One region of the Pseudarthrobacter sp. HLT1-3 genome, then DNA from elsewhere that is predicted to be linked to it. Evidence: riboswitches for the same ligand, from Rfam matches in the RefSeq annotation. Region 1 holds a riboswitch; each other region holds the start of a gene.
What was found. A riboswitch is a leader RNA that binds a small molecule or an ion and turns the genes downstream of it on or off. The one in region 1 is predicted to bind S-adenosylmethionine.

Region 1 (4,765 bases):
CGAGGCCCCGGATTGTGGGTGCTGGATGAACCGGAATCCGCGTTGTCCTTCACTGGATGCCTGACCCTGCTTGCCGTCTTGAAGGACCTTCTGGCCACGGGCAACTCTCAAGTCATCATGTCCACACACTCACCCGTGCTGGCAGCTCTTCCCGGAGCACAGATTCTGGAAGTTGGCTCCTGGGGCCTGCGGCGCCGGGCATGGTCGGATCTGGATCTGGTCACGAACCTGCGGTCGTTCCTGGATTCACCGGATCGGTATCTTCGGCACCTCTGATCGCGGCGGTGCACCGCGCGTCGGCAGGTGTCCCGGTACGCGGGTCACGGCCGCCCGGTACTAGTTCTTCCGGGCTCCCACTGCCAGCACGAGGCGCCGCGCGACGTCGGAGCGGCACATGTTCCTGGCTCATCGGCTAGAAGAACATCGGCGGGGCGTCCAGCACGGTCTCATCGACGCGCCGGACTTCCCACTGGCTGAACGGCTTGTCCAGTTCGTATTTGCCGACCTCGGTGCGGTGCAGGGTGCGGACCTCGGCGTTGTCCGGGTTGTTGAGGGACTCGAAGTACTCCACCGACCAGTGGAACCAGCGCATGCAGAACAGCCGCATGGTGAGACCGTGGGTGACAAACAGCGCATTGGGGGCGTAGTCCGGTCTTGCCCAGTGCCGGTGCAGGGTCTCCATTAAGGAGGAGACCCGGTCATAGACATCGGAGCCGGACTCGCCCTCCCGGAAGCGGTAGAAGAAGTGGCCGTAGGCGTTGCGGAGTTCCTTCTGGTCCTCTATCTCGCCGGCGATCTGGAAGTTGGCCCAGTCCTGCTCCCGCAGCCGCGGTTCCTCGATCACCCGCTCGACCAGCGGGCCGAGGTTGAGCGCCTCAAGGGTCTGGTAGGCACGCAGGTAGGGGGAGACATACACGCAGACCTGCCGGCCGTCCAGCAGCCGCCGGACCTGCTCGCCGGCTGCCCGGGCCTGTTCCACGCCGAGCTCGGTCAGCGGGATCCGGTAATCGGGCACCCGGTTGTAGATCGAGGTGTCGGCGTTGGCTGCGGACTGGCCGTGCCGGATCATAATGATTTTCCCGGGCGCACTCATAATCCCCAAGCATAGGCGGCAACTCCGGGCAAGATAGGAACATGCTCGTTCCCTCCCGCCGCCGTCTGCGGCTAGAAGTCTGGATCGTCCTGGGCCTGTCCCTGGGGCAGTCCGCCGTGTACTCGGTCGTTCAGCTCCTGGACAAGATGACCCGTGCGCCGCTGGCGGAGGGCACCTCCACCCTGAACCGTTCGCAAAGTACCCGGGAGTACTTTGACCTCACCTACCAGCTGCTGGATATCTTCTTCGCCCTGGTGCCGGTGGCCCTCGCGATTTACTTCCTGACCGAGCACCGGCCGGCCGGACTGGCCGGCGGCGGCAGCCACGGCGTCACGGCGTTCCGGACCCTGGGATTCAATCTTGCCCGCCCAGGCAGGGACCTGCTGCAGGGCTTCGGCCTGGCGGCGCTGATCGGAATCCCCTCCCTTGGCCTCTACACTGCGGGCCGGGCGCTCGGCATCACGACGGCGATCATCCCCAGCGCGCTGGACGCGTACTGGTGGACCGTGCCGGTGCTGATTCTCTCCGCGATCCGGCACGGGATTGTGGAGGAAGTGATTGTGGTGGGCTACCTGCTGGACCGGCTCGGAAAATTCGGCTGGAGCCTGCCGCTGGCGATCTTCACCAGCTCCATGCTGCGCGGCAGCTACCACCTCTACCAGGGCTTCGGCCCGTTCATCGGCAACGCCATCATGGGCGTCATCTTCGCGCTGGTCTACACCAGGACCCGGCGGCTGATGCCGCTGGTGATTGCCCACGCCGTGCTGGACATCGTGGCTTTCGTCGGCTTCAGCCTCTTCGGTAAGGCCATCGGCCTGGGCTGAGTGTGCACAAAGCAACGCGGAGTCACTTCGCGCCCATCCGGAGCCTCCGGATGGGCTCGAAGTGACCCCGCGTTGCCCTGAAGAGCCTGCGGCTGCCGGTGCCGGGAAGCCACCGGGCCGGTGTTAAAAAGTATCGGCCGCCATCGGTGGGTGACGTCATTGGCACCCGCTGATGGCGGCCGAAGTGTTGGGCGGTGAAACGCTAGATGGTGACAGCCCCGGTGGCGGTCTCGAACGTGACGGACAGGATACCGGGGGTCCCGCGGGGAGCGAGCCAGTGCACGGCCACGTCTTCGAGGGGCTTTTCGACCGGCACACCGAGCCATTCGGTAACGCGCTCGGCCGAGCCGGCGATCGTGAGGGCTGACATCTTGACGTTGCTCTCGTAGGCCTTCGACGGGTGGAGCTCCGGATCGCCTTCCCACTTGAGCATGTACGGGACCTGCGGATCGGCGATGAGTCCGAGGATACCGATCTGCTTCCAGACCAGTTCGCGGCCGTCGGGGAACTTGCGGTTGCCGTTGACGGCGGCGCGGCCGAGCCGTTCCTCGAACGGGGCCAGGTCGTCGACTTCGACGCACCAGCCCATCCAGCCGCCGCCGGCTTCGGAGCGGGCGCGGACGGCCTGCCCGAAGGGAGCCTTGTCCGAGGCCGGGTGGTTCAGCACCTCCACAACCTCGAGGTACTTATGTCCCGCGAGCGGGATAATCATGTTGCGGGTCCCGAATCGGGGGTGTACTCCGCCCTTCACGGCTTCGACGCCGAGGGCAGACGCAATTCGTTCGGTGGTGGCAGCGAGGCCATCTTGTTCACAGGCGTAAGAGACGTGATCCATGCGCATGCCCTCATCTTGGCACTTTGTGATGCGGCTCTCAGCTTAGGGTGCCCTTACCATGATGGGATCCCTAAATCCGGGGTTCCCACCCAGGTGTTCCTCCGTGTCAACGGGCGCGCCGGGCGGCCCCGCGGCGCCCAACTTCATCTTCGTCATAAAGCTATTCACGACCCGGCACCGCTTCCTAGACTGGGGGCAGGTCATGAGTGCCAGCACATAGCCCCGGCTTGCTGGCCGGCAACCCTCGTATCGCGGTGGGGTGCCCCGGGTGAAGACCTGGCCGTCCGGCGCCCGCCGGAAGGCAAGCGCGGCGCCAGTGCTGACCCGGGCCAAGAGGCTCCGGGGACGCTTGTGCCCAGTCCCTTGAGGAGTGTCCCGATGTCGAACGCCTGGTCCTTCGAAACCCGCCAGATCCATGCCGGCCAGGAGCCGGACAGCGCCACCGGCGCCCGCTCGCTGCCGATCTACCAGACGACGTCGTTCGTCTTCCCCAGCGCCGAGAGCGCAGCCAACCGCTTCGCCCTGGCCGAACTTGCTCCCATCTACACCCGGATCGGCAACCCCACCCAGGACGCGGTGGAACAGCGCGTGGCCAGCCTGGAAGGCGGGCTCGCGGCACTGCTGCTGAGCTCCGGCCAGGCCGCGGAAACCTTCGCGATCCTCAACGTCGCCGAGGCCGGCGACCATGTGGTGGCGAGCCCCAGCCTCTACGGCGGCACCTACAACCTGCTGGCACATACGCTGAAGAAGTTCGGCATCTCCGTCACCTTCGTGGAGGACCCCGACAACCTGGCCCAGTGGCGCGACGCCGTCCAGCCGAACACCAAGCTGTTCTTCGGCGAAGTCGTCTCCAACCCGCGCCAGGACGTGCTGGACATCGAAGGCATCTCACAGGTGGCACACGAGGCCGGTGTCCCGCTGATCGTGGACAACACGCTCTCCACCCCCTACCTGATCCGGCCGATCGAGTGGGGCGCGGACATCGTGGTGCATTCGGCCACGAAGTACCTTGGCGGCCACGGCGCCGCGATCGCGGGAGTGATCGTGGACTCCGGCAACTTCGATTTCGGCAAGGACCCGGAGCGGTTCCCCGGCTTCAACACCCCGGATCCCACCTACAACGGCCTGGTCTATGCCCGGGACCTCGGAGCGGACGGTGCTCTCGGCGCCAACCTGTCCTACATCCTCAAGGCCCGGGTCCAGTTGCTGCGCGACCTCGGCTCGGCGGTGTCCCCGTTCAACGCCTTCCTCATCGCCCAGGGCATCGAAACCCTGAGTCTGCGGGTGGAGCGGCATGTCGCCAACGCCATCAGGGTGGCTGAATGGCTCGAGGCCAGGGACGACGTCGAATCCGTCGCGTACGCGGGGCTGCCCTCCAGCCCCTGGTACGAGCGCGGCCGCAAATACGGACCCAAGGGGACCGGCGCCGTCGTCGCCTTCAACATCGCCGGGGGAGCCGAGGCCGGAAAGCGTTTCGTCGACGCCCTCGAACTGCACTCGCACGTGGCCAACATCGGCGACGTGCGCTCGCTGGTCATCCACCCGGCGTCGACCACGCACAGCCAGCTCTCCCCGGAACAGCAGACCATCGCCGGCGTGAACCCCGGCCTGGTGCGGCTCTCCGTGGGCCTGGAACACATCGACGACATCCTCGCCGACCTCGACGCCGGATTCCGTGCGGCCAAGACCGCCTGAGCCGGACCGGTGCCCGGCGCCCCGTCCTGTTGCCAGCCGGTCCAGCCCGGGCGCCGGGCGCACCGGTCCAACGCGGGGAGTCACACGGGCGTCACAATCTTCGCCACCGGCCCGCCCCGTTTCGTAGACTGAACTAAGGTCATGAGCGCCAGCGACAGCCCCGGCTTGCTGGCCGGCAACCCTCCTTTTGCGGCGGGGTGCCCCGGGTGAAGACCTGGCCCGCCGGTCAGCTGACGGCGGGCAAGCGCGAAGTGAGGTCCCAAATGACGATTGCCGCCACCCGCCAGGGTGCATCCGTAAGCACGACTACCCACCCCG
Region 2 (4,765 bases), on a different contig from region 1:
CACTTACAGTGGAAGGCCGGCCGGATTCCTGGTGGGGGGTCCATCATCCGGCGACGCTTACAAAGGAGTAATCGCCGGCCGGCCCCGAAAGGTTACGCACCACCCGGAACTTTCTTCGGAGGCGCCTTCGCGGAGCGGGAACAGCGGCTTAACGGCGACGGCGGCGGGCCACCCTTTCAGGTGACCCGCCGCCGTCGCGCGCCGGAATGAGCATCCGCCCCGGGCAGTACTAGTCGTTGATCAGGTCGTTGATCACGATGGTCTGGTCGCGGTCCGGGCCAACGCCGATCGCGGAGAAGCGTGTGCCGGAAAGCTTCTCAAGCGCCAGCACGTAGTTCCGGGCGTTCTCCGGGAGGTCGTCCAGGGTGCGGGCCCCGGTGATGTCCTCGGCCCAGCCCTCGAAGTGCTCGAAGATCGGTTTGGCGTGGTGGAACTCGGTCTGCGTCATCGGCATTTCATCGTGCCGGACGCCGTCGACGTCGTAGGCCACGCAGACCGGGATCTGTTCGATGCCGGTGAGCACGTCGAGCTTGGTGACGAAGTAGTCCGTGAAGCCGTTGACCCGCGAGGCGTGCCGCGCCAGCACGGCGTCGTACCAGCCGCAGCGGCGCGGCCGGCCGGTGTTGACGCCGAACTCGCCGCCGGTCTTCTGCAGGTACATGCCCATCTCATCAAAGAGTTCCGTGGGGAACGGGCCGGCGCCGACACGGGTGGTGTACGCCTTGATGATGCCGATGGACCGCGAGATCCGGGTGGGGCCGATGCCGGAGCCCACGGAGGCGCCGCCGGCGGTCGGGTTCGAGGAGGTCACGAACGGGTAGGTGCCGTGGTCGACGTCCAGGAACGTGGCCTGGCCGCCCTCCATCAGGACCACCTTGCCCTCGTCCAGTGCCGTGTTCAGCACAAAGGTGCTGTCGATGACCAGCGGACGGAGACGCTCGGCGAAGGACAGGAAGTACTCCACGATCTCATCCACCTCGATGTCGCGGCGGTTGTAGACCTTGACCAGGAGTTCGTTCTTCTGCCGCAGCGACCCTTCAACCTTCTGGCGCAGGATGGAGGCGTCGAAGACGTCCTGGACGCGGATGCCGAGGCGGGCCACCTTGTCCATGTAGGCCGGGCCGATGCCGCGGCCGGTGGTGCCGATGGCGCGGCTGCCGAGGAACCGCTCGGTGACCTTGTCCAGGACCTGGTGGTAGGGCGCCACGAGGTGGGCGTTGGCGGAGATGCGCAGCCTGGAGGTGTCCGCGCCGCGGGCTTCCAGTCCGTCGATCTCCTGGAACAGCGCCTCGAGGTTCACCACGCAGCCGTTGCCGATGATCGGAATGGCGTTGGGGCTCAGGATGCCGGCCGGAAGGAGCTTGAGCTCATACTTCTCACCGCCTACGACGACGGTGTGCCCGGCATTGTTGCCACCGTTGGGCTTGACGACGTAGTCGACTCGGCCACCAAGCAGGTCAGTGGCTTTTCCTTTGCCTTCGTCGCCCCATTGGGCTCCGACGATCACGATTGCTGGCATGGGATCCTCCCCCATTCGTTCGGGCCGGGTTCCGGATTCACCTGAGTGATCCGGAGCCGGGCGCCGTTCATGAGAATGCCCCGAATCTACCGCTGTGCTCTTACCATCAACGCCAGAGTCCGGGGCTCTTACCACCCAAGTTTAGCCGATAGCCGTGGCGGCAACCCATTTGGCCATCCAATGGACTTTGCGGGCCGCTACGGTGATGACCCGGTGTCCAGCCAGCGAAACTTCGGCGCGCGGACTTGCGTGGGTCTCCGTGGTGGAATTTAGTAAGAGTTGACCATCCCGAGCGGCCGAGGGACCTGGACCATTGACGCCGCAGCAACCTGCCGGACACTCCCCCTGTGACGGCAACGGTGCTACCGCCAGGACCGATGGAAAGGAACCACCCCCATGCAGCAGAACACCGACCATATCCGCGCCACCCACGCCGGCTCTTTGCCCCGCACCCCTGAGCTGATCGCGGCGAACGAGGCCAAGGAAGTGGACGGCATCACCCCCGAATTCCTGGACCTGCTGGAAACCTCCGTGGTGGACATCGTGCAGCGCCAGAAAGACCTCGGCATCGAGATCGCCAACGACGGCGAATACGGGCACACAATGTCCAGCTCGGTGGACTACGGCGCGTGGTGGAACTACTCCTTCAGCCGGCTCGGCGGGCTTGAGCCCACGGAGGTGGACCGCTGGGCAGACGCCGCGGTGCACCGCTCCACCCCCGGCAACATCGTCCTGACCACTTTCCCGGACCGGCGGGACCGGCAGAAGTTCAACGACGCCTACACCGATCCGTCCTCCGGGATCCTGGCGCACCGCAAGAGCGTCACGCAGCCGAAGATCGCCGGACCGCTGACTTACACCGGCCAGGCCCTCGTAGGCTCGGACATCGCCAACCTCAAGACGGGTATGGCCGCGGCCGGGCTGTCCGAGGGCTTCGTCGCCTCCCTGTCCCCCGGCTCCTGCGCCCGCGTCGCCAACGAGTACTACAAGACGGATGAGGAGCTGCTCTACGCCTGCGCCGACGCCATGCGGGAGGAATACAAGGCGATCATCGACGCCGGGCTCACGGTCCAGCTCGACGATCCCTCGCTGGCCGAGAGCTGGGACCAGATCAACCCGGAACCAAGCCTGGCCGACTACCTCAACTTCATCCAGCTCCGGGTCGAGGCCACCAACTGGGCCCTGCGCGACCTCCCGCAAGACCAGATCCGGCTGCACGTCTGCTGGGGCTCCTGGCACGGCCCGCACACCACGGATATCCCCTTCGCCGACATCATCGACTCGGTGCTGCAGGTCGATGCGGGCGGCTACTCCTTCGAGGCCGCCAACGTCCGCCACGAGCATGAATGGCGCGTCTGGGAGGACACCAGGCTCCCGGACGGAAAAGTCATCATCCCCGGCGTGGTCTCCCACGCCACCAACGTCGTTGAACACCCGGACCTCGTCGCTGACCGGATCGTCCGCTTCGCCCAATTGGTGGGCCGGGAAAATGTGATTGCATCCACAGACTGCGGTCTCGGCGGCCGGGTGCACCCCCAAATTGCCTTTGCCAAGCTGGAATCTTTGGGGGAAGGCGCCCGCCGCGCCTCGGCGCGGCTCTGGTAGCAAGCCCTCGCGCGGGAACGGCATTTCGCAGGGCTTGATAGACTAGTAAGGATCGACCAGGAATCGGTCCACACCACATTTTCAAACCACACCGTACTTAAGTACCCGGTGCTTGGCGTGCCCACGTACGGTCTGGCAGCTTCACCAAACCCGCAGGAGACTCAGCAACATATGACAGCCTTGGCCACTGAAAATTCCCGCGAACAGCTTCTGAGCCGCCGCTATGAACCTAGCGTCGCAGCCGTCAACGAGCTGTGCGACACGCTGCAGGCAACCAAAGCTGGCATGAATGTCCCCTACGTGGATCCGATGCACGACATCGACGAGTGCCGCATCATCAGCCTCTTCTCCAACATCGGGACCGAGGATGAGTCAGGCTTCATCACCGCCGGGGACGACGAAGCCGCCACCCGCCTGCTCGGCGTCCACTGGAAGCTGGGCCTGCGCCCCGAGTACGTCATGCCGTGGAACGTCCACCCCTGGTACGTCCCGGGCGAGCCGAACGGCAAGTTCACGCCCGACCAGATTTCCGCGGGCCTGAAGCCGCTGCTGAAGTTCCTCGCCGTGGTGCCCCGCGCCTCTGTGATCGTGGCTCACGGCACCGAGGCCAACCGCCTCGCGAACCTGCTCCTCAAGACCGAGGTGCCGATGATCTGGCGCCGCGGCCTCAAGACCTACAAGGTCCGCTCGCTCAGCGGCCGCGCCTTCGCCGGCACCCCTGCCCGCCAGGAGCAGTACCTCGACGAAATGGGCACCGTCTACGCGGACGCGATGGCCCGCACCGGTCTGGCCAAGACCAGCTGACTTTTCCCGCACCGACGACGGCGGGCGCCCACCTTCTGGTGGACGCCCGCCGTCGAACTTAACCAACAACGCGGGGTCACTTCCGGCCCATCCCAGGGCGTGGAATGGGCCGGAAGTGACCCCGCGTTGGTTCCTGGTGCCGTGGCGGTTAGCGCTTTTCCGCTTCGATGGCGGCCTTGGCGGTGGGGTCGGAGTCCTTGAGGAACTTCTCGATCCGCTCCGGCTCCTCGGCCTCACCGATCGCCGCGGAGGCGCGTCCCAGCGAATACAGCGCGCGCAGGAAACCGCGGTTGGGCTCGTGCTCCCACGGGATGGGCCCGACGCCGCGCCAGCCGTTGCGGCGCAGCGAGTCCAGGCCGCGGTGGTAGCCGACGCGGGAGTAGGCGTACGAGTCGATGGTCCGGCCCTCTTTCCACGCTTCCTCGGCCAGGACGGCCCAGAGCAGCGAGGACGTCGGGTGCTTTTCCACCAGGTCCAGGGCTTCCTGGCCGGCCTCCAGCGCCGCGCAGACCTCGGTCTCGGCGGGCAGCAGCGTGGGCTCAGGGCCCATCAGGTTCTTGCGGAATTCGTCCGACATGCTTAGAACGTCTTGCCGGTGGAGCCGAGCTGCTGGGCAGCTTCCACGACGCGGGCCGCGAGGCCGGCCTCGGCAGAGGCGCCCCAGACTCGGGGGTCGTACAGTTTCTTGTTGCCGACCTCGCCGTCGACCTTCAGCACGCCATCGTAGTTGCGGAACATGTGGTCGGCAACGGGACGGGTGTAGGCGTACTGGGTGTCGGTGTCGATGTTCATCTTGATCACACCGTAGGAGACGGCGTCGGCGATCTCCTTCTCGGA
Region 3 (4,765 bases), on a different contig from region 1:
AGGCACGCCATCAGCTCGACCCATTCGCGGCCGAGCTTGCGGTGCCGCGGGTTGTTGTAGGAGGGCTCGATCAGGTTCTGCGAACCGGTGAAGGCGACCTCGCCGTCGATCACCATGATCTTGCGGTGGTTGCGCAGGTCCGGGCGGCGCCACTGCCCCTGCAGCGGGTTCAGCGGAAGCATGGGCCGCCAGCGGATCTTGCTGGCCTTGAGCCGGGCGATCAGCCGGCGGTAGCCCTTGATCCGCAGCGTCCCCAGGTGGTCGAACAGGAGGCGGACCTCAACGCCGCGCTCGGCGGCCTCTTCCATCGCGGTCAGCAAGTCGTCGGTAACGTGGTCCGAGCTCAGGATGTAAAACTCGGCATTGACGAAGGTCTCGGCCTTGCGGACGGCGGCGGCCATGGCCTTGATGGAGTCCGGGTAGCCGGGCAGGAGCTCGACATAGTTGCCGTCGACCATCGGCAGCGAGCCCAGGGTCTTGTTCAATTCCGCCGCGGAGGACACCCATTCCGGGCCCTCGTAGCCGCTTTCCTGCATTGCCAGATCGGACGCGCCGGCGCGCACCCGGGTGTTCACGGCGTCCTGCTGCGCCCGGCGTTTGCGGGAGAGGCGGAAGTTGCCGAAGAGCAGGAAGAGGACCACGCCCACCGCCGGGACGAAGAAAATGACCAGGAGCCAGGCCATGGCCGTGGTAGGACGGCGGTTTCCCGGGATGATGCCGAGAGCCACCACCCGGATGACGAGGTCGACCACGGTCAGAATCAGGATCACCCACGACGGAAGCGTTTCCGCCAGCGAAAATGGCCACAACACAGGCGAACCCCTCAAGTTCCAGACCCGCGGAACAGTTCCGGAACGGGCAACCTTCAAATCCTAACCCGCGGCATGCCGCACTAAGCTGAAGCCATGACTTCTCCTGCCGCCGCCCCCGCCCCTGCCCCGGTGCTGGTCTTCCTGGATCCCGCGTTCGACGACGGCCGGCTGGCCGATGCCACCAAGCCACAGCTGATGGCGACGGACCAGGGCGCCACCCGCGGCGACGGGGTCTTCGAGTCATTGCTGGCCGTGGGCGGGCAGCCGCGCAAGCTCCAGGCGCACCTGAACCGGCTCGCCGGGTCCGCCCGGCTGCTCGACCTGGACATCCCGGCCGAGGACGCCTGGCGCCGGGCGATCACGACGGCTATCAGCGAATACCGGCGCCAGCACGTGCCGGGCGCCGCGAGCAGCACTGACGACGAACTCGTGGTCAAGCTCCTCGTGACCCGCGGCGTCGAAGGTGCAGCCAGGCCCACCTGCTGGGTCCAGGCCTCCGCCCCCGGACCGGCCGGGAGGCGCCAGCGCGAGACCGGGGTCGACGTCATCCTGCTGGACCGCGGCTATGACAGCGAAGTAGGGGAGCGGGCGCCGTGGCTGCTCATGGGCGCCAAGACACTCTCCTACGCCGTCAACATGGCCGCACTCCGCTACGCGCACGCCCAGGGCGCGGACGACGTCATCTTCACCTCGGCGGATGGCCGGGTCCTGGAGGGCCCGACGTCGACCGTGCTGCTCGCGCACCTGGAGACCTCCGACGACGGGGCCGGCGCGGTCCGCACCGTCCGGCGGCTCATCACGCCCCAGCTCGACAGCGGGATCCTGCCCGGCACCTCGCAGGGTGCCCTGTTCACAGCGGCCAAGGCCGCCGGCTGGGAGCTGGGCTACGGCCCGCTGGAGCCGCAGGACCTGTACGACGCCGACGCGGTCTGGCTGATCTCGAGCATCCGGCTGCTGGCGCCCGTCAACCACATCGACGGCAAGGAAATCGGCACCCCGGAGCTGCGCCGGCAACTCACGGCGGAGCTCAACGCGCTCTACGCCACCATCGAGTAGCCCCGCCCCACACTCCAAACCCCAACGCGGGGTCACCTACGGCCCATCCGGGACGGCGGAATGGGCCGTAGGTGACCCCGCGTTGGGGTTGATCCCGTTACCTAACATGACGGCGGCGGCTCTGCGGGCCGGCGCCGAAGGTGTTACGTTTTTGGTGAGTAATGAGACCCGGCGCCAAGCCCTGACTGGCCGGTCGGCAACCCTCCCTTTCGCGGCGGGGTGCCTCAGGTGAATACTCGGCATATCGACCATTCGAGCTGCAAGCGTGAAAGAAGGAGATCCGTCGTGCCTGACGCGTCCGCCCCCGCTGTCCCCGTTACAGCACCAGTCCCAGCCCCCGCCGCCGCATCCGGCCCCGCCGAAGCGAAACTGGCCTACCGCCTGTTCACCGGCCCCGATGACCGCGGCTTCTGCGAGCGCGTCTCAGCCGCCCTCGCCGACGGTTATGTGCTGCACGGCAACCCGGCCGCGACGTTCAACGGCAGCAGCGTCATTGTGGCCCAGGCCGTCGTCCTGCCGGCAGCGATCGCCAGCGCCGACGCCGCCGTCGCCAACGCCGTGGACGACCTTGAGTTCGACGGCGAGGGCCTCGCGTGAGCTACGCCGGGGACCTCAGCCCGCACGAGGCCTGGGCCAAGCTTGAGGACGGCGCCATCCTGGTGGACGTCCGCACCGAGGGCGAATGGGCCCACATCGGCATCCCGGACACCGCGTCCGCGGGCGACCGGCGGAACGATCCGCTCTTCATCCAGTGGAACCTCGCCGGCGGCATCCCCAACACGCGGTTCGTGGAACAACTGACCCTGCAGGCGCCCGCGGGCGACGGCACCGATCTGGTGTTCCTGTGCCGTTCCGGGGCACGGTCCATCGCCGCGGCGATCGCCGCGACCGAGGCAGGCTTCACCTCCTACAACGTGCTCGAAGGCTTTGAAGGCGAACCGGACCGCAACGGCGAACGCACCGTCAACGGTTGGAAAAACCGCGGCCTGCCCACCAACGCCGGAAAGCACTAAGTGGGCTTCAACCCTGACGCCGCCGGCTGGAGTGCCGACACCCAGGCTGTCCGCGGCGGACTCGACCGCACCGGTTTCCAGGAGACGTCCGAGCCGATCTTCCTGAACTCCGGCTTCGTGTACGAATCCGCGGCCGCCGCGGAGCGCGCCTTCACCGGCGAGGACGAGCGGTTTGTCTACTCCCGCTACGGCAACCCCTCGGTGGCCACCTTCCAGGAACGGCTCCGGCTGCTGGAAGGAACCGAGGCCTGTTTCGCCACCGCCTCAGGCATGTCCGCGGTTTTCACCGCGCTCGGCGCCCTGCTGGCTGCCGGCGACCGGGTGGTCGCGGCCCGTTCGCTGTTCGGCTCGTGCTTCGTCATCCTCAACGAGATCCTGCCCCGTTGGGGTGTGGAAACGGTCTTCGTGGACGGCCCGGACCTGGCGCAGTGGCAGGCGGCGCTCTCGGAACCCACGACGGCCGTCTTCTTCGAGTCGCCGTCGAACCCTATGCAGGAGATCGTGGACATCGCGGCCGTAAGCGAACTGGCGCACGCCGCCGGTGCGACGGTCGTCGTCGACAATGTCTTTGCCACTCCCCTGCTGCAGCGCTGCGGCGAACTCGGCGCGGATGTGATCGTGTATTCCGGGACCAAACACATCGACGGGCAGGGCCGGGTGCTCGGCGGCGCGATCCTGGGCACCAAGGAGTTCATCGGGGGTCCGGTCAAGCAGCTGATGCGCCACACCGGCCCGGCGCTCTCGGCTTTCAACGCCTGGGTGCTGACCAAGGGGCTGGAGACCATGGCCCTGCGGGTGAACCACTCCTCCGCGTCGGCACTGCGGCTGGCCGAGTGGCTCGAGGAACAGCCTGCGGTCAGCTGGGTCAGGTACCCGCTGCTGCCGTCCCATCCGCAGTTCGACCTGGCCGCCCGGCAGATGAAGGCAGGCGGCACCGTGCTGACGTTCGAGCTGTCCCCGTCCGGCGGTCGTTCCGCGAAAGAGGCCGCCTTCGCGCTGCTGGATGCGCTGCGGATCATCGACATCTCCAACAACCTGGGCGACTCGAAGTCCCTCATCACCCACCCCGCAACCACAACGCACCGCGCGATGGGCCCCGACGGCCGGGCGGCGATCGGGCTGAGCGACGGCGTGGTGCGGCTCTCCGTGGGCCTTGAGGACCTCGATGACCTGGTCCGCGACCTCGGCCAGGCGCTCAAACAGGTCTAGCGTCTGCAGCCGGACTTCCCGCACCGCTGACGGTCAGGCAGCCGGGGACGTTACTGCGGGAGCGGCCTCACTCAGTCGCCGCAGCTTCGGAATGGCGATCCGCTTGTTGAGGGCGACGGCGGTGCCGGAACCATCATCGTGGGACCAGCGCAGGAGGGCCGGGCCTTCGCGGGGATCGCCTTCGAGGAAGTCAGGGGCGCCGCCCAGGGGCAGGAAGCCGCTCGCCTTCAGGCTGAGGCCGAACTGCTCGGTCCAGAAGTACGGCTGGAAGTCGAGCTCGGCCGCGTCATCGCCCCGTACCAGTGCCAGCGCCGCGGCCTTGCTCTGCTCGATGGCGCTGGTCCACAGCGGAACGCGGTGGATGCCGCGCCTGGTCGGGAACGCGGCCACATCTCCCGCGGCGATGATGCCGGGCCGGACGCGCCCGCGGGAGTCGACTTCGAGCCGGCCGTTGGTCAGCAGGCCACTCGAGGCCAGCCACTCGACGTTGGGCGCGTCCCCCACGGCGCTGATCACGAGCCCGGCCTCAAGGGTTGAACCGTCGGCGAGCGCAACCAGCGTGCGGTCGCCGGCGTCTCGCAGTTCGACCGCGGCGGACGGGGCGAGCTTCAGACCGCGGCTGAGGGCAGCTGCCACGAAAACGTCGGACAGGTACGGACCCAGCTGCCGGGTCAG
Region 4 (4,765 bases), on a different contig from region 1:
GGCGGATCCTGACGAGTTTCGAGAACAAGGCGCACGAGGCCGGCCGGCTCATCTTCGACCTCAGTTACCGGCGCCGCTAGGCCCGCCACACGTCAGTGCTGTTCCCGGCGGGTTTCGCGTGGCACGATTACGGAAAGGCATGAACCGGGCGGAATGGTCGTCCGGCAGAACCACCGAGTCAGTCGAGGAATCCGCCATCAAAAGAGAACTGAAGGACGCCGCGGACGCGGCCGAAAGCGTCACGAATTCCCGCGCACTGGAGCTGGTGGCCCGTGCCGGTTTTGCGGTCAGCGGCATCCTGCACTTTCTGATCGGACTCGTCGCGATCCGGCTGGCCATGGGGGGCGAAGGCGACGCCGACGTCAGCGGCGCCGTGGAGCAACTCGCCGCGCAGCCGGCCGGGCCGTTGCTGCTCTGGAGTTCCTTCGTAGCCTGCGTGGCCCTTGCGATCTGGCAGGCAAGTGACGCGATCTTCGATTTTGAACACCTGCCGGCCAAGAAAAAACTGGGGAAGAAGGCCAAGGCCGCTCTCCAGGCTGTGGTCTACGCCGGACTCGCCGTCACCCTGTACTCCTTCGCCAGCGGCGCCGGCAAAGATAACAGCACCTCCACGAGCGACCTCACGGCGTCCGTGATGAAAGCCCCCGGTGGCTACGCCCTGCTGCTCGTCGTTGGCGCGGCCGTGGCGATCGCCGGGATCGTCTACATCATCCGGGGCTTCCGGCAGTCCTTCGCCAAACACCTCCGCCTCCCCGCCTCGCTGCGGGCACGCTCGGCGGTGACTATCCTCGGCGTCGTCGGCTACGCCGCCAAGGGCATCGCCCTGCTGCTGGTGGGGCTGCTGGTCATCATCGCCACGGTCAGGGTCCACCCCGAGGAGTCCACCGGGCTCGACGGCGGCCTGAAGGCCCTCCGCGACCAGCCTTTCGGCCTGTACATCCTTGCTGCCGTCGGCCTTGGCCTGATCTTCTACGGCGTCTTCATGATGGTGCGGGCCAAACTCGCCAAGATGTAATGCCGGACGTGGACAGCCCGGACGTCCGCGAACCCGTCCCGGGTGCCGCCTGCGTGCTGGCCGGCACACTGATCTCCGACGGCGCCGCCACCGCCGACTCCATCGTGGCGGTGGCTGGCGGCAGGATCGCCTACGCCGGGCGGCGGAGCGGCTTCGACGCCGCCGGGTTCCGCGCCGGCGTCCGCGCTGCGGGCTTCGGGCACGCGGAGGAAATCAACCTTCCTGCTGGCAGCTCGATCCTTCCCGGCCTCGTTGACCTGCACTGCCACGGCGCAGCCGGCGGCGATTTCCCCACCGGTGACAGCACAGCGTGCCGCGCGGCCGTCGCATTCCTGCACCGCAACGGAACGACGACGCTGCTGGCCAGCCTTGTAACCGCGCCGGCGGAGGAGCTCATCCGGGGAATCACGGTGCTGCGGCCGCTCGCGGACGAGGGCCTCATCGCCGGCATCCACGCCGAAGGCCCGTTCCTCGCCCGCGCCCGCTGCGGCGCGCAGGACCCGGAGTGGCTCCGGAACCCGGATCCTGGGCTGCTGCGCCGGCTGCTGCACGCGTCCGGCGGCACGCTCACAACCATGACCTATGCCCCCGAACTGCCCGGAGCCGCCGGGCTGGTCAGCCTGCTCGCCGCGAACGGTGTCACGCCGTCGCTGGGACACACCAACGCCGATGCCCACACCGCCGCCGACTCGCTGGCCCGCGCGGCGGAAGACCTGCGCGGAACGGGCCGGCGGCCGACGGTGACGCACCTGTTCAACGGGATGCCGCCGCTTCACCACCGGAGCCCCGGACCCGTGGCGGCGTGCCTGCGCCTCGCGGCCGCAGGCGCCGTGGCGGTGGAACTCATCGGCGACGGCGTCCATCTGGACCCCGAGACGGTCCGGATGGTGTTCGGACTGGTCGGCGCCGACAACATCGCCCTGGTCACCGATTCCATGGCGTCGACCGGCCTGCCCGACGGCGACTACGGGCTCGGCCGCGCGGCGGTGGTGGTCCGCGAGGGCGTGGCGGCGCTGAAAAGCACCGGCGCCCTCGCCGGCGGCACGGCCACGCTGCTCGACGTCGTCCGCCGGACCATCGAGGCCGGCGTCGCACCCGCAGACGCCGTGAAGGCCGCGACCCTGGTCCCGGCCGGGATCCTGGGGCTTGGGACCGAGATCGGGAGCCTGCGGCCGGGCATGCGCGCCGACGTCGTGGCGGTGGACCACGACTTCCGGCTGGTCGCCGTACTGCGTGGCGGGCAACCCCTGGCGCGGCCAACGTCATGATGCTCGGGAAACTGGGGCTTTGTGATCGTTTGTTGCAGAACGTGTCGTAATTATTGGGAAATCGAAGATTCTGCAGGAAAGTAGGTGTTGCCTCCGTCCGAAACGGTCGCGGCAACAAGAAACGTCCTTCTGAACGAATTACCAACCATCCAGATCGGCTGAGAGACCTGGCTCGATGACGCCGTAGCAACCACCTTCGGGCACGGTGCTAATGCCAGGACCGATGGATATTGCCACGATCCCAAGTTCCACTAACCGGCGCCCTGCGGTGGCTGGCGTGTGTGGGGCCTGTGATTCTGGAGTTCCCCGGTCATGACCGAGAGGATCCGCGATGGATACCAATGAATCACGCACGGCCACGACGAACGCGAAGGCAAAACGCCGCCCGCTGCGGTTGCTGACATTGATGGGCGCGGCGGCCCTGGCCCTGAGCGCCTGCGGCGCCAACCCGGCCGGCACCCCGGCATCGCAGACCCAGGATGGGCCGCCGGTCCAAGGCGGAACGTTCGTCTTCGCCGAGGTCACCCCGATCAACAACTTCCAGACCCAGGCGGCGCGTTTCTACGAAAAGGCGAACGTCCTGAACAGCGTGCTGGACCGGCTGACCTATTTCGATGCCAAGAAGGGCGAGCTTGTCCCCTGGATCGCCAGCAAGTTCACCGCAAGCGAGGATCAGACCAAGTTCACCTTCACGATCCGCCCCGGAGTGACGTTCAGCGACGGAACACCGCTGGACGCCAAGGCGGTCCAGGCCAACTTCGAGGCGCTGGGGAAGGGCATTGAAAGTGCGAAGATCCAGCCGAACGTCGACTTCTCGACCTACCAGTCCTCACAGGTCATCGGCGGGGACCAGGTGGAAGTAACGCTGTCCTCCCCCGACGCCAACTTCCTGCGCGCCACGTCCTCCGTCACCGCCGGACTCGTTTCGCCGAAGACCCTCACCCTGGACAACGCCGGCCAGTCGGCCATCGCGAAAATCTCGGGATCGGGTCCCTTCACCTTCGAATCAGAGAAGGCAGATGAGGAAATCGTCCTGGCCAAGCGTTCCGACTACTCCTGGGCTCCGGAGGGTGCCGCCAACCAGGGCGCCGCCTATCTGGACAAGGTCGTCGTGAAGTACCTGCCGGAAGTGGCACACCGTGCTGGTGCCGTGCAGACCGGCCAGGTTGACCTGGTTCGTGGCCTGCAGCCGGCCGACGAAACTGCCCTTGCCGGGAGCGGCAACCAGGTCCTGCCGGCCAAGGGCATTGACCTGACGGCAAACATGGCGGCAGTGCGGGTCGGCAGCGGCAAGCTGTCGGACGCGAAGGTCCGCCAGGCACTGCAGCTCGGCATTGACCGGCCGACGCTCAAGGACACGGTGCTCTCCGACAGCTACGAACTCGCCGGCTCCATCCTGAACCGCGAAGCGCCTGACTTCGTTGATCTCTCCGCTGACCTGGCCTACAACCCCGAGAAGTCCAAGAGCCTGCTGGAGGAGGCAGGCTGGGCAGTTGGCTCCGACGGCATCCGCGCCAAGGACGGCCAGAAGCTCGAGGTCACCGTCACGTCGTCAAACAACTCTGTGGTGATCAAACCCGCCTTTGAACTGATCGAGCAGCAGTGGCGCGAGATCGGCGTGAAGTTGGTCAACCGCGCGGCGGACAACGCCTTCCTGGCGACTGCCATGAAGGATCCCAACGTGGAATTCTTCGGAACCCGGCAGTTCGCCTACGGCGGCCTGGGGCCGGTCTTCGGCCCGGTCACCAACACGCAGACGTTGAACGCGGACCCGCAGCTCAATGAACTCTTCGCCACGGAACGCGCCGCCACGAGCGCAGCCACGCACAAGCAGTCCGTCGCCGAAGAACAGCGCGCGCTGGTTGTCGACCAGGCGTTGGCCCTCGTTCTCTGGGACGAAGTCCAGGTCTACGGCGCCAACGCCACGTCGCATGTCGAATTCACCTCCGGCACCGCGCCGATCTTCCAGGGCGCCTGGAAGACCGGCAAGTAGATCGTCATGGGTCTCTACTTTGCGCGGCGCCTCGGACAGGCACTGCTTGTCATCTGGCTGGCGTACACGCTCGTCTTCCTGGCAGTACAGCTGCTTCCCAGCGATCCGGTCACGATCTTCCTCTCGGCGGACGCTGCAGCTGACCAGGCAACGATTGATGCCATGAAGGCCCAATACGGCTACGACCAGCCGCTGCTGGTGCAGTACCTAAGCCAGCTCGGGCAGTTGCTCGGTGGCGACGTCGGGTACTCCCTGGCCTCCGGGCAGTCGGTGGCAACCCGCATCGGAGCGGTGGCCGGATCCACCCTGTCGTTGGCCTCCAGTGCCTTCGTGTTGGCCGTTGTCCTGGCGGTGGCCCTCGTGGCCGCGGCCACGTTGAGCCGCTCGACGGCGCTGAAGCGCTTCATCACCAATCTCCCGCCGTTGTTCGCAGCGGTTCCGGTGTTCTGGCTCGGGCTCGTGCTGCTGCAGCTGCTGTCCATCCAGCTC

Region 2: linked by a shared signal. The riboswitch ahead of AC50X9_RS05870 (cobalamin-independent methionine synthase II family protein) and the one ahead of AC50X9_RS03770 (bifunctional o-acetylhomoserine/o-acetylserine sulfhydrylase) in region 1 are both predicted to bind S-adenosylmethionine.
Region 3: linked by a shared signal. The riboswitch ahead of AC50X9_RS00235 (DUF1737 domain-containing protein) and the one ahead of AC50X9_RS03770 (bifunctional o-acetylhomoserine/o-acetylserine sulfhydrylase) in region 1 are both predicted to bind S-adenosylmethionine.
Region 4: linked by a shared signal. The riboswitch ahead of AC50X9_RS00495 (ABC transporter substrate-binding protein) and the one ahead of AC50X9_RS03770 (bifunctional o-acetylhomoserine/o-acetylserine sulfhydrylase) in region 1 are both predicted to bind S-adenosylmethionine.

Annotation. Positions count from the first base shown of each region.
Region 1 covers NZ_JBWZCJ010000003.1:97,977-102,741, reverse strand. The annotation lists gene AC50X9_RS03790 (AAA family ATPase) at 1-276, shown strand, start outside; gene AC50X9_RS03785 (histidine phosphatase family protein) at 413-1,093, opposite strand; gene AC50X9_RS03780 (CPBP family intramembrane glutamic endopeptidase) at 1,135-1,917, shown strand; gene AC50X9_RS03775 (VOC family protein) at 2,120-2,758, opposite strand; SAM riboswitch class IV at 2,951-3,066, shown strand; gene AC50X9_RS03770 (bifunctional o-acetylhomoserine/o-acetylserine sulfhydrylase) at 3,131-4,447, shown strand; SAM riboswitch class IV at 4,585-4,700, shown strand; gene metX (homoserine O-acetyltransferase MetX) at 4,711-4,765, shown strand, end outside.
Region 2 covers NZ_JBWZCJ010000005.1:14,714-19,478, forward strand. The annotation lists gene AC50X9_RS05865 (adenylosuccinate synthase) at 230-1,519, opposite strand; SAM riboswitch class I at 1,800-1,903, shown strand; gene AC50X9_RS05870 (cobalamin-independent methionine synthase II family protein) at 1,916-3,124, shown strand; gene AC50X9_RS05875 (uracil-DNA glycosylase family protein) at 3,296-3,928, shown strand; gene AC50X9_RS05880 (DUF3151 domain-containing protein) at 4,077-4,505, opposite strand; gene fbaA (class II fructose-bisphosphate aldolase) at 4,508-4,765, opposite strand, start outside.
Region 3 covers NZ_JBWZCJ010000001.1:50,895-55,659, reverse strand. The annotation lists gene cls (cardiolipin synthase) at 1-812, opposite strand, end outside; gene AC50X9_RS00240 (aminodeoxychorismate lyase) at 906-1,868, shown strand; SAM riboswitch class IV at 2,026-2,140, shown strand; gene AC50X9_RS00235 (DUF1737 domain-containing protein) at 2,238-2,465, shown strand; gene AC50X9_RS00230 (rhodanese-like domain-containing protein) at 2,462-2,881, shown strand; gene AC50X9_RS00225 (O-succinylhomoserine sulfhydrylase) at 2,882-4,090, shown strand; gene AC50X9_RS00220 (NAD(P)/FAD-dependent oxidoreductase) at 4,124-4,765, opposite strand, start outside.
Region 4 covers NZ_JBWZCJ010000001.1:112,717-117,481, reverse strand. The annotation lists gene trmB (tRNA (guanosine(46)-N7)-methyltransferase TrmB) at 1-80, shown strand, start outside; gene AC50X9_RS00505 (DUF1206 domain-containing protein) at 140-1,015, shown strand; gene AC50X9_RS00500 (N-acetylglucosamine-6-phosphate deacetylase) at 1,015-2,283, shown strand; SAM riboswitch class I at 2,426-2,513, shown strand; gene AC50X9_RS00495 (ABC transporter substrate-binding protein) at 2,615-4,276, shown strand; gene AC50X9_RS00490 (ABC transporter permease) at 4,283-4,765, shown strand, end outside.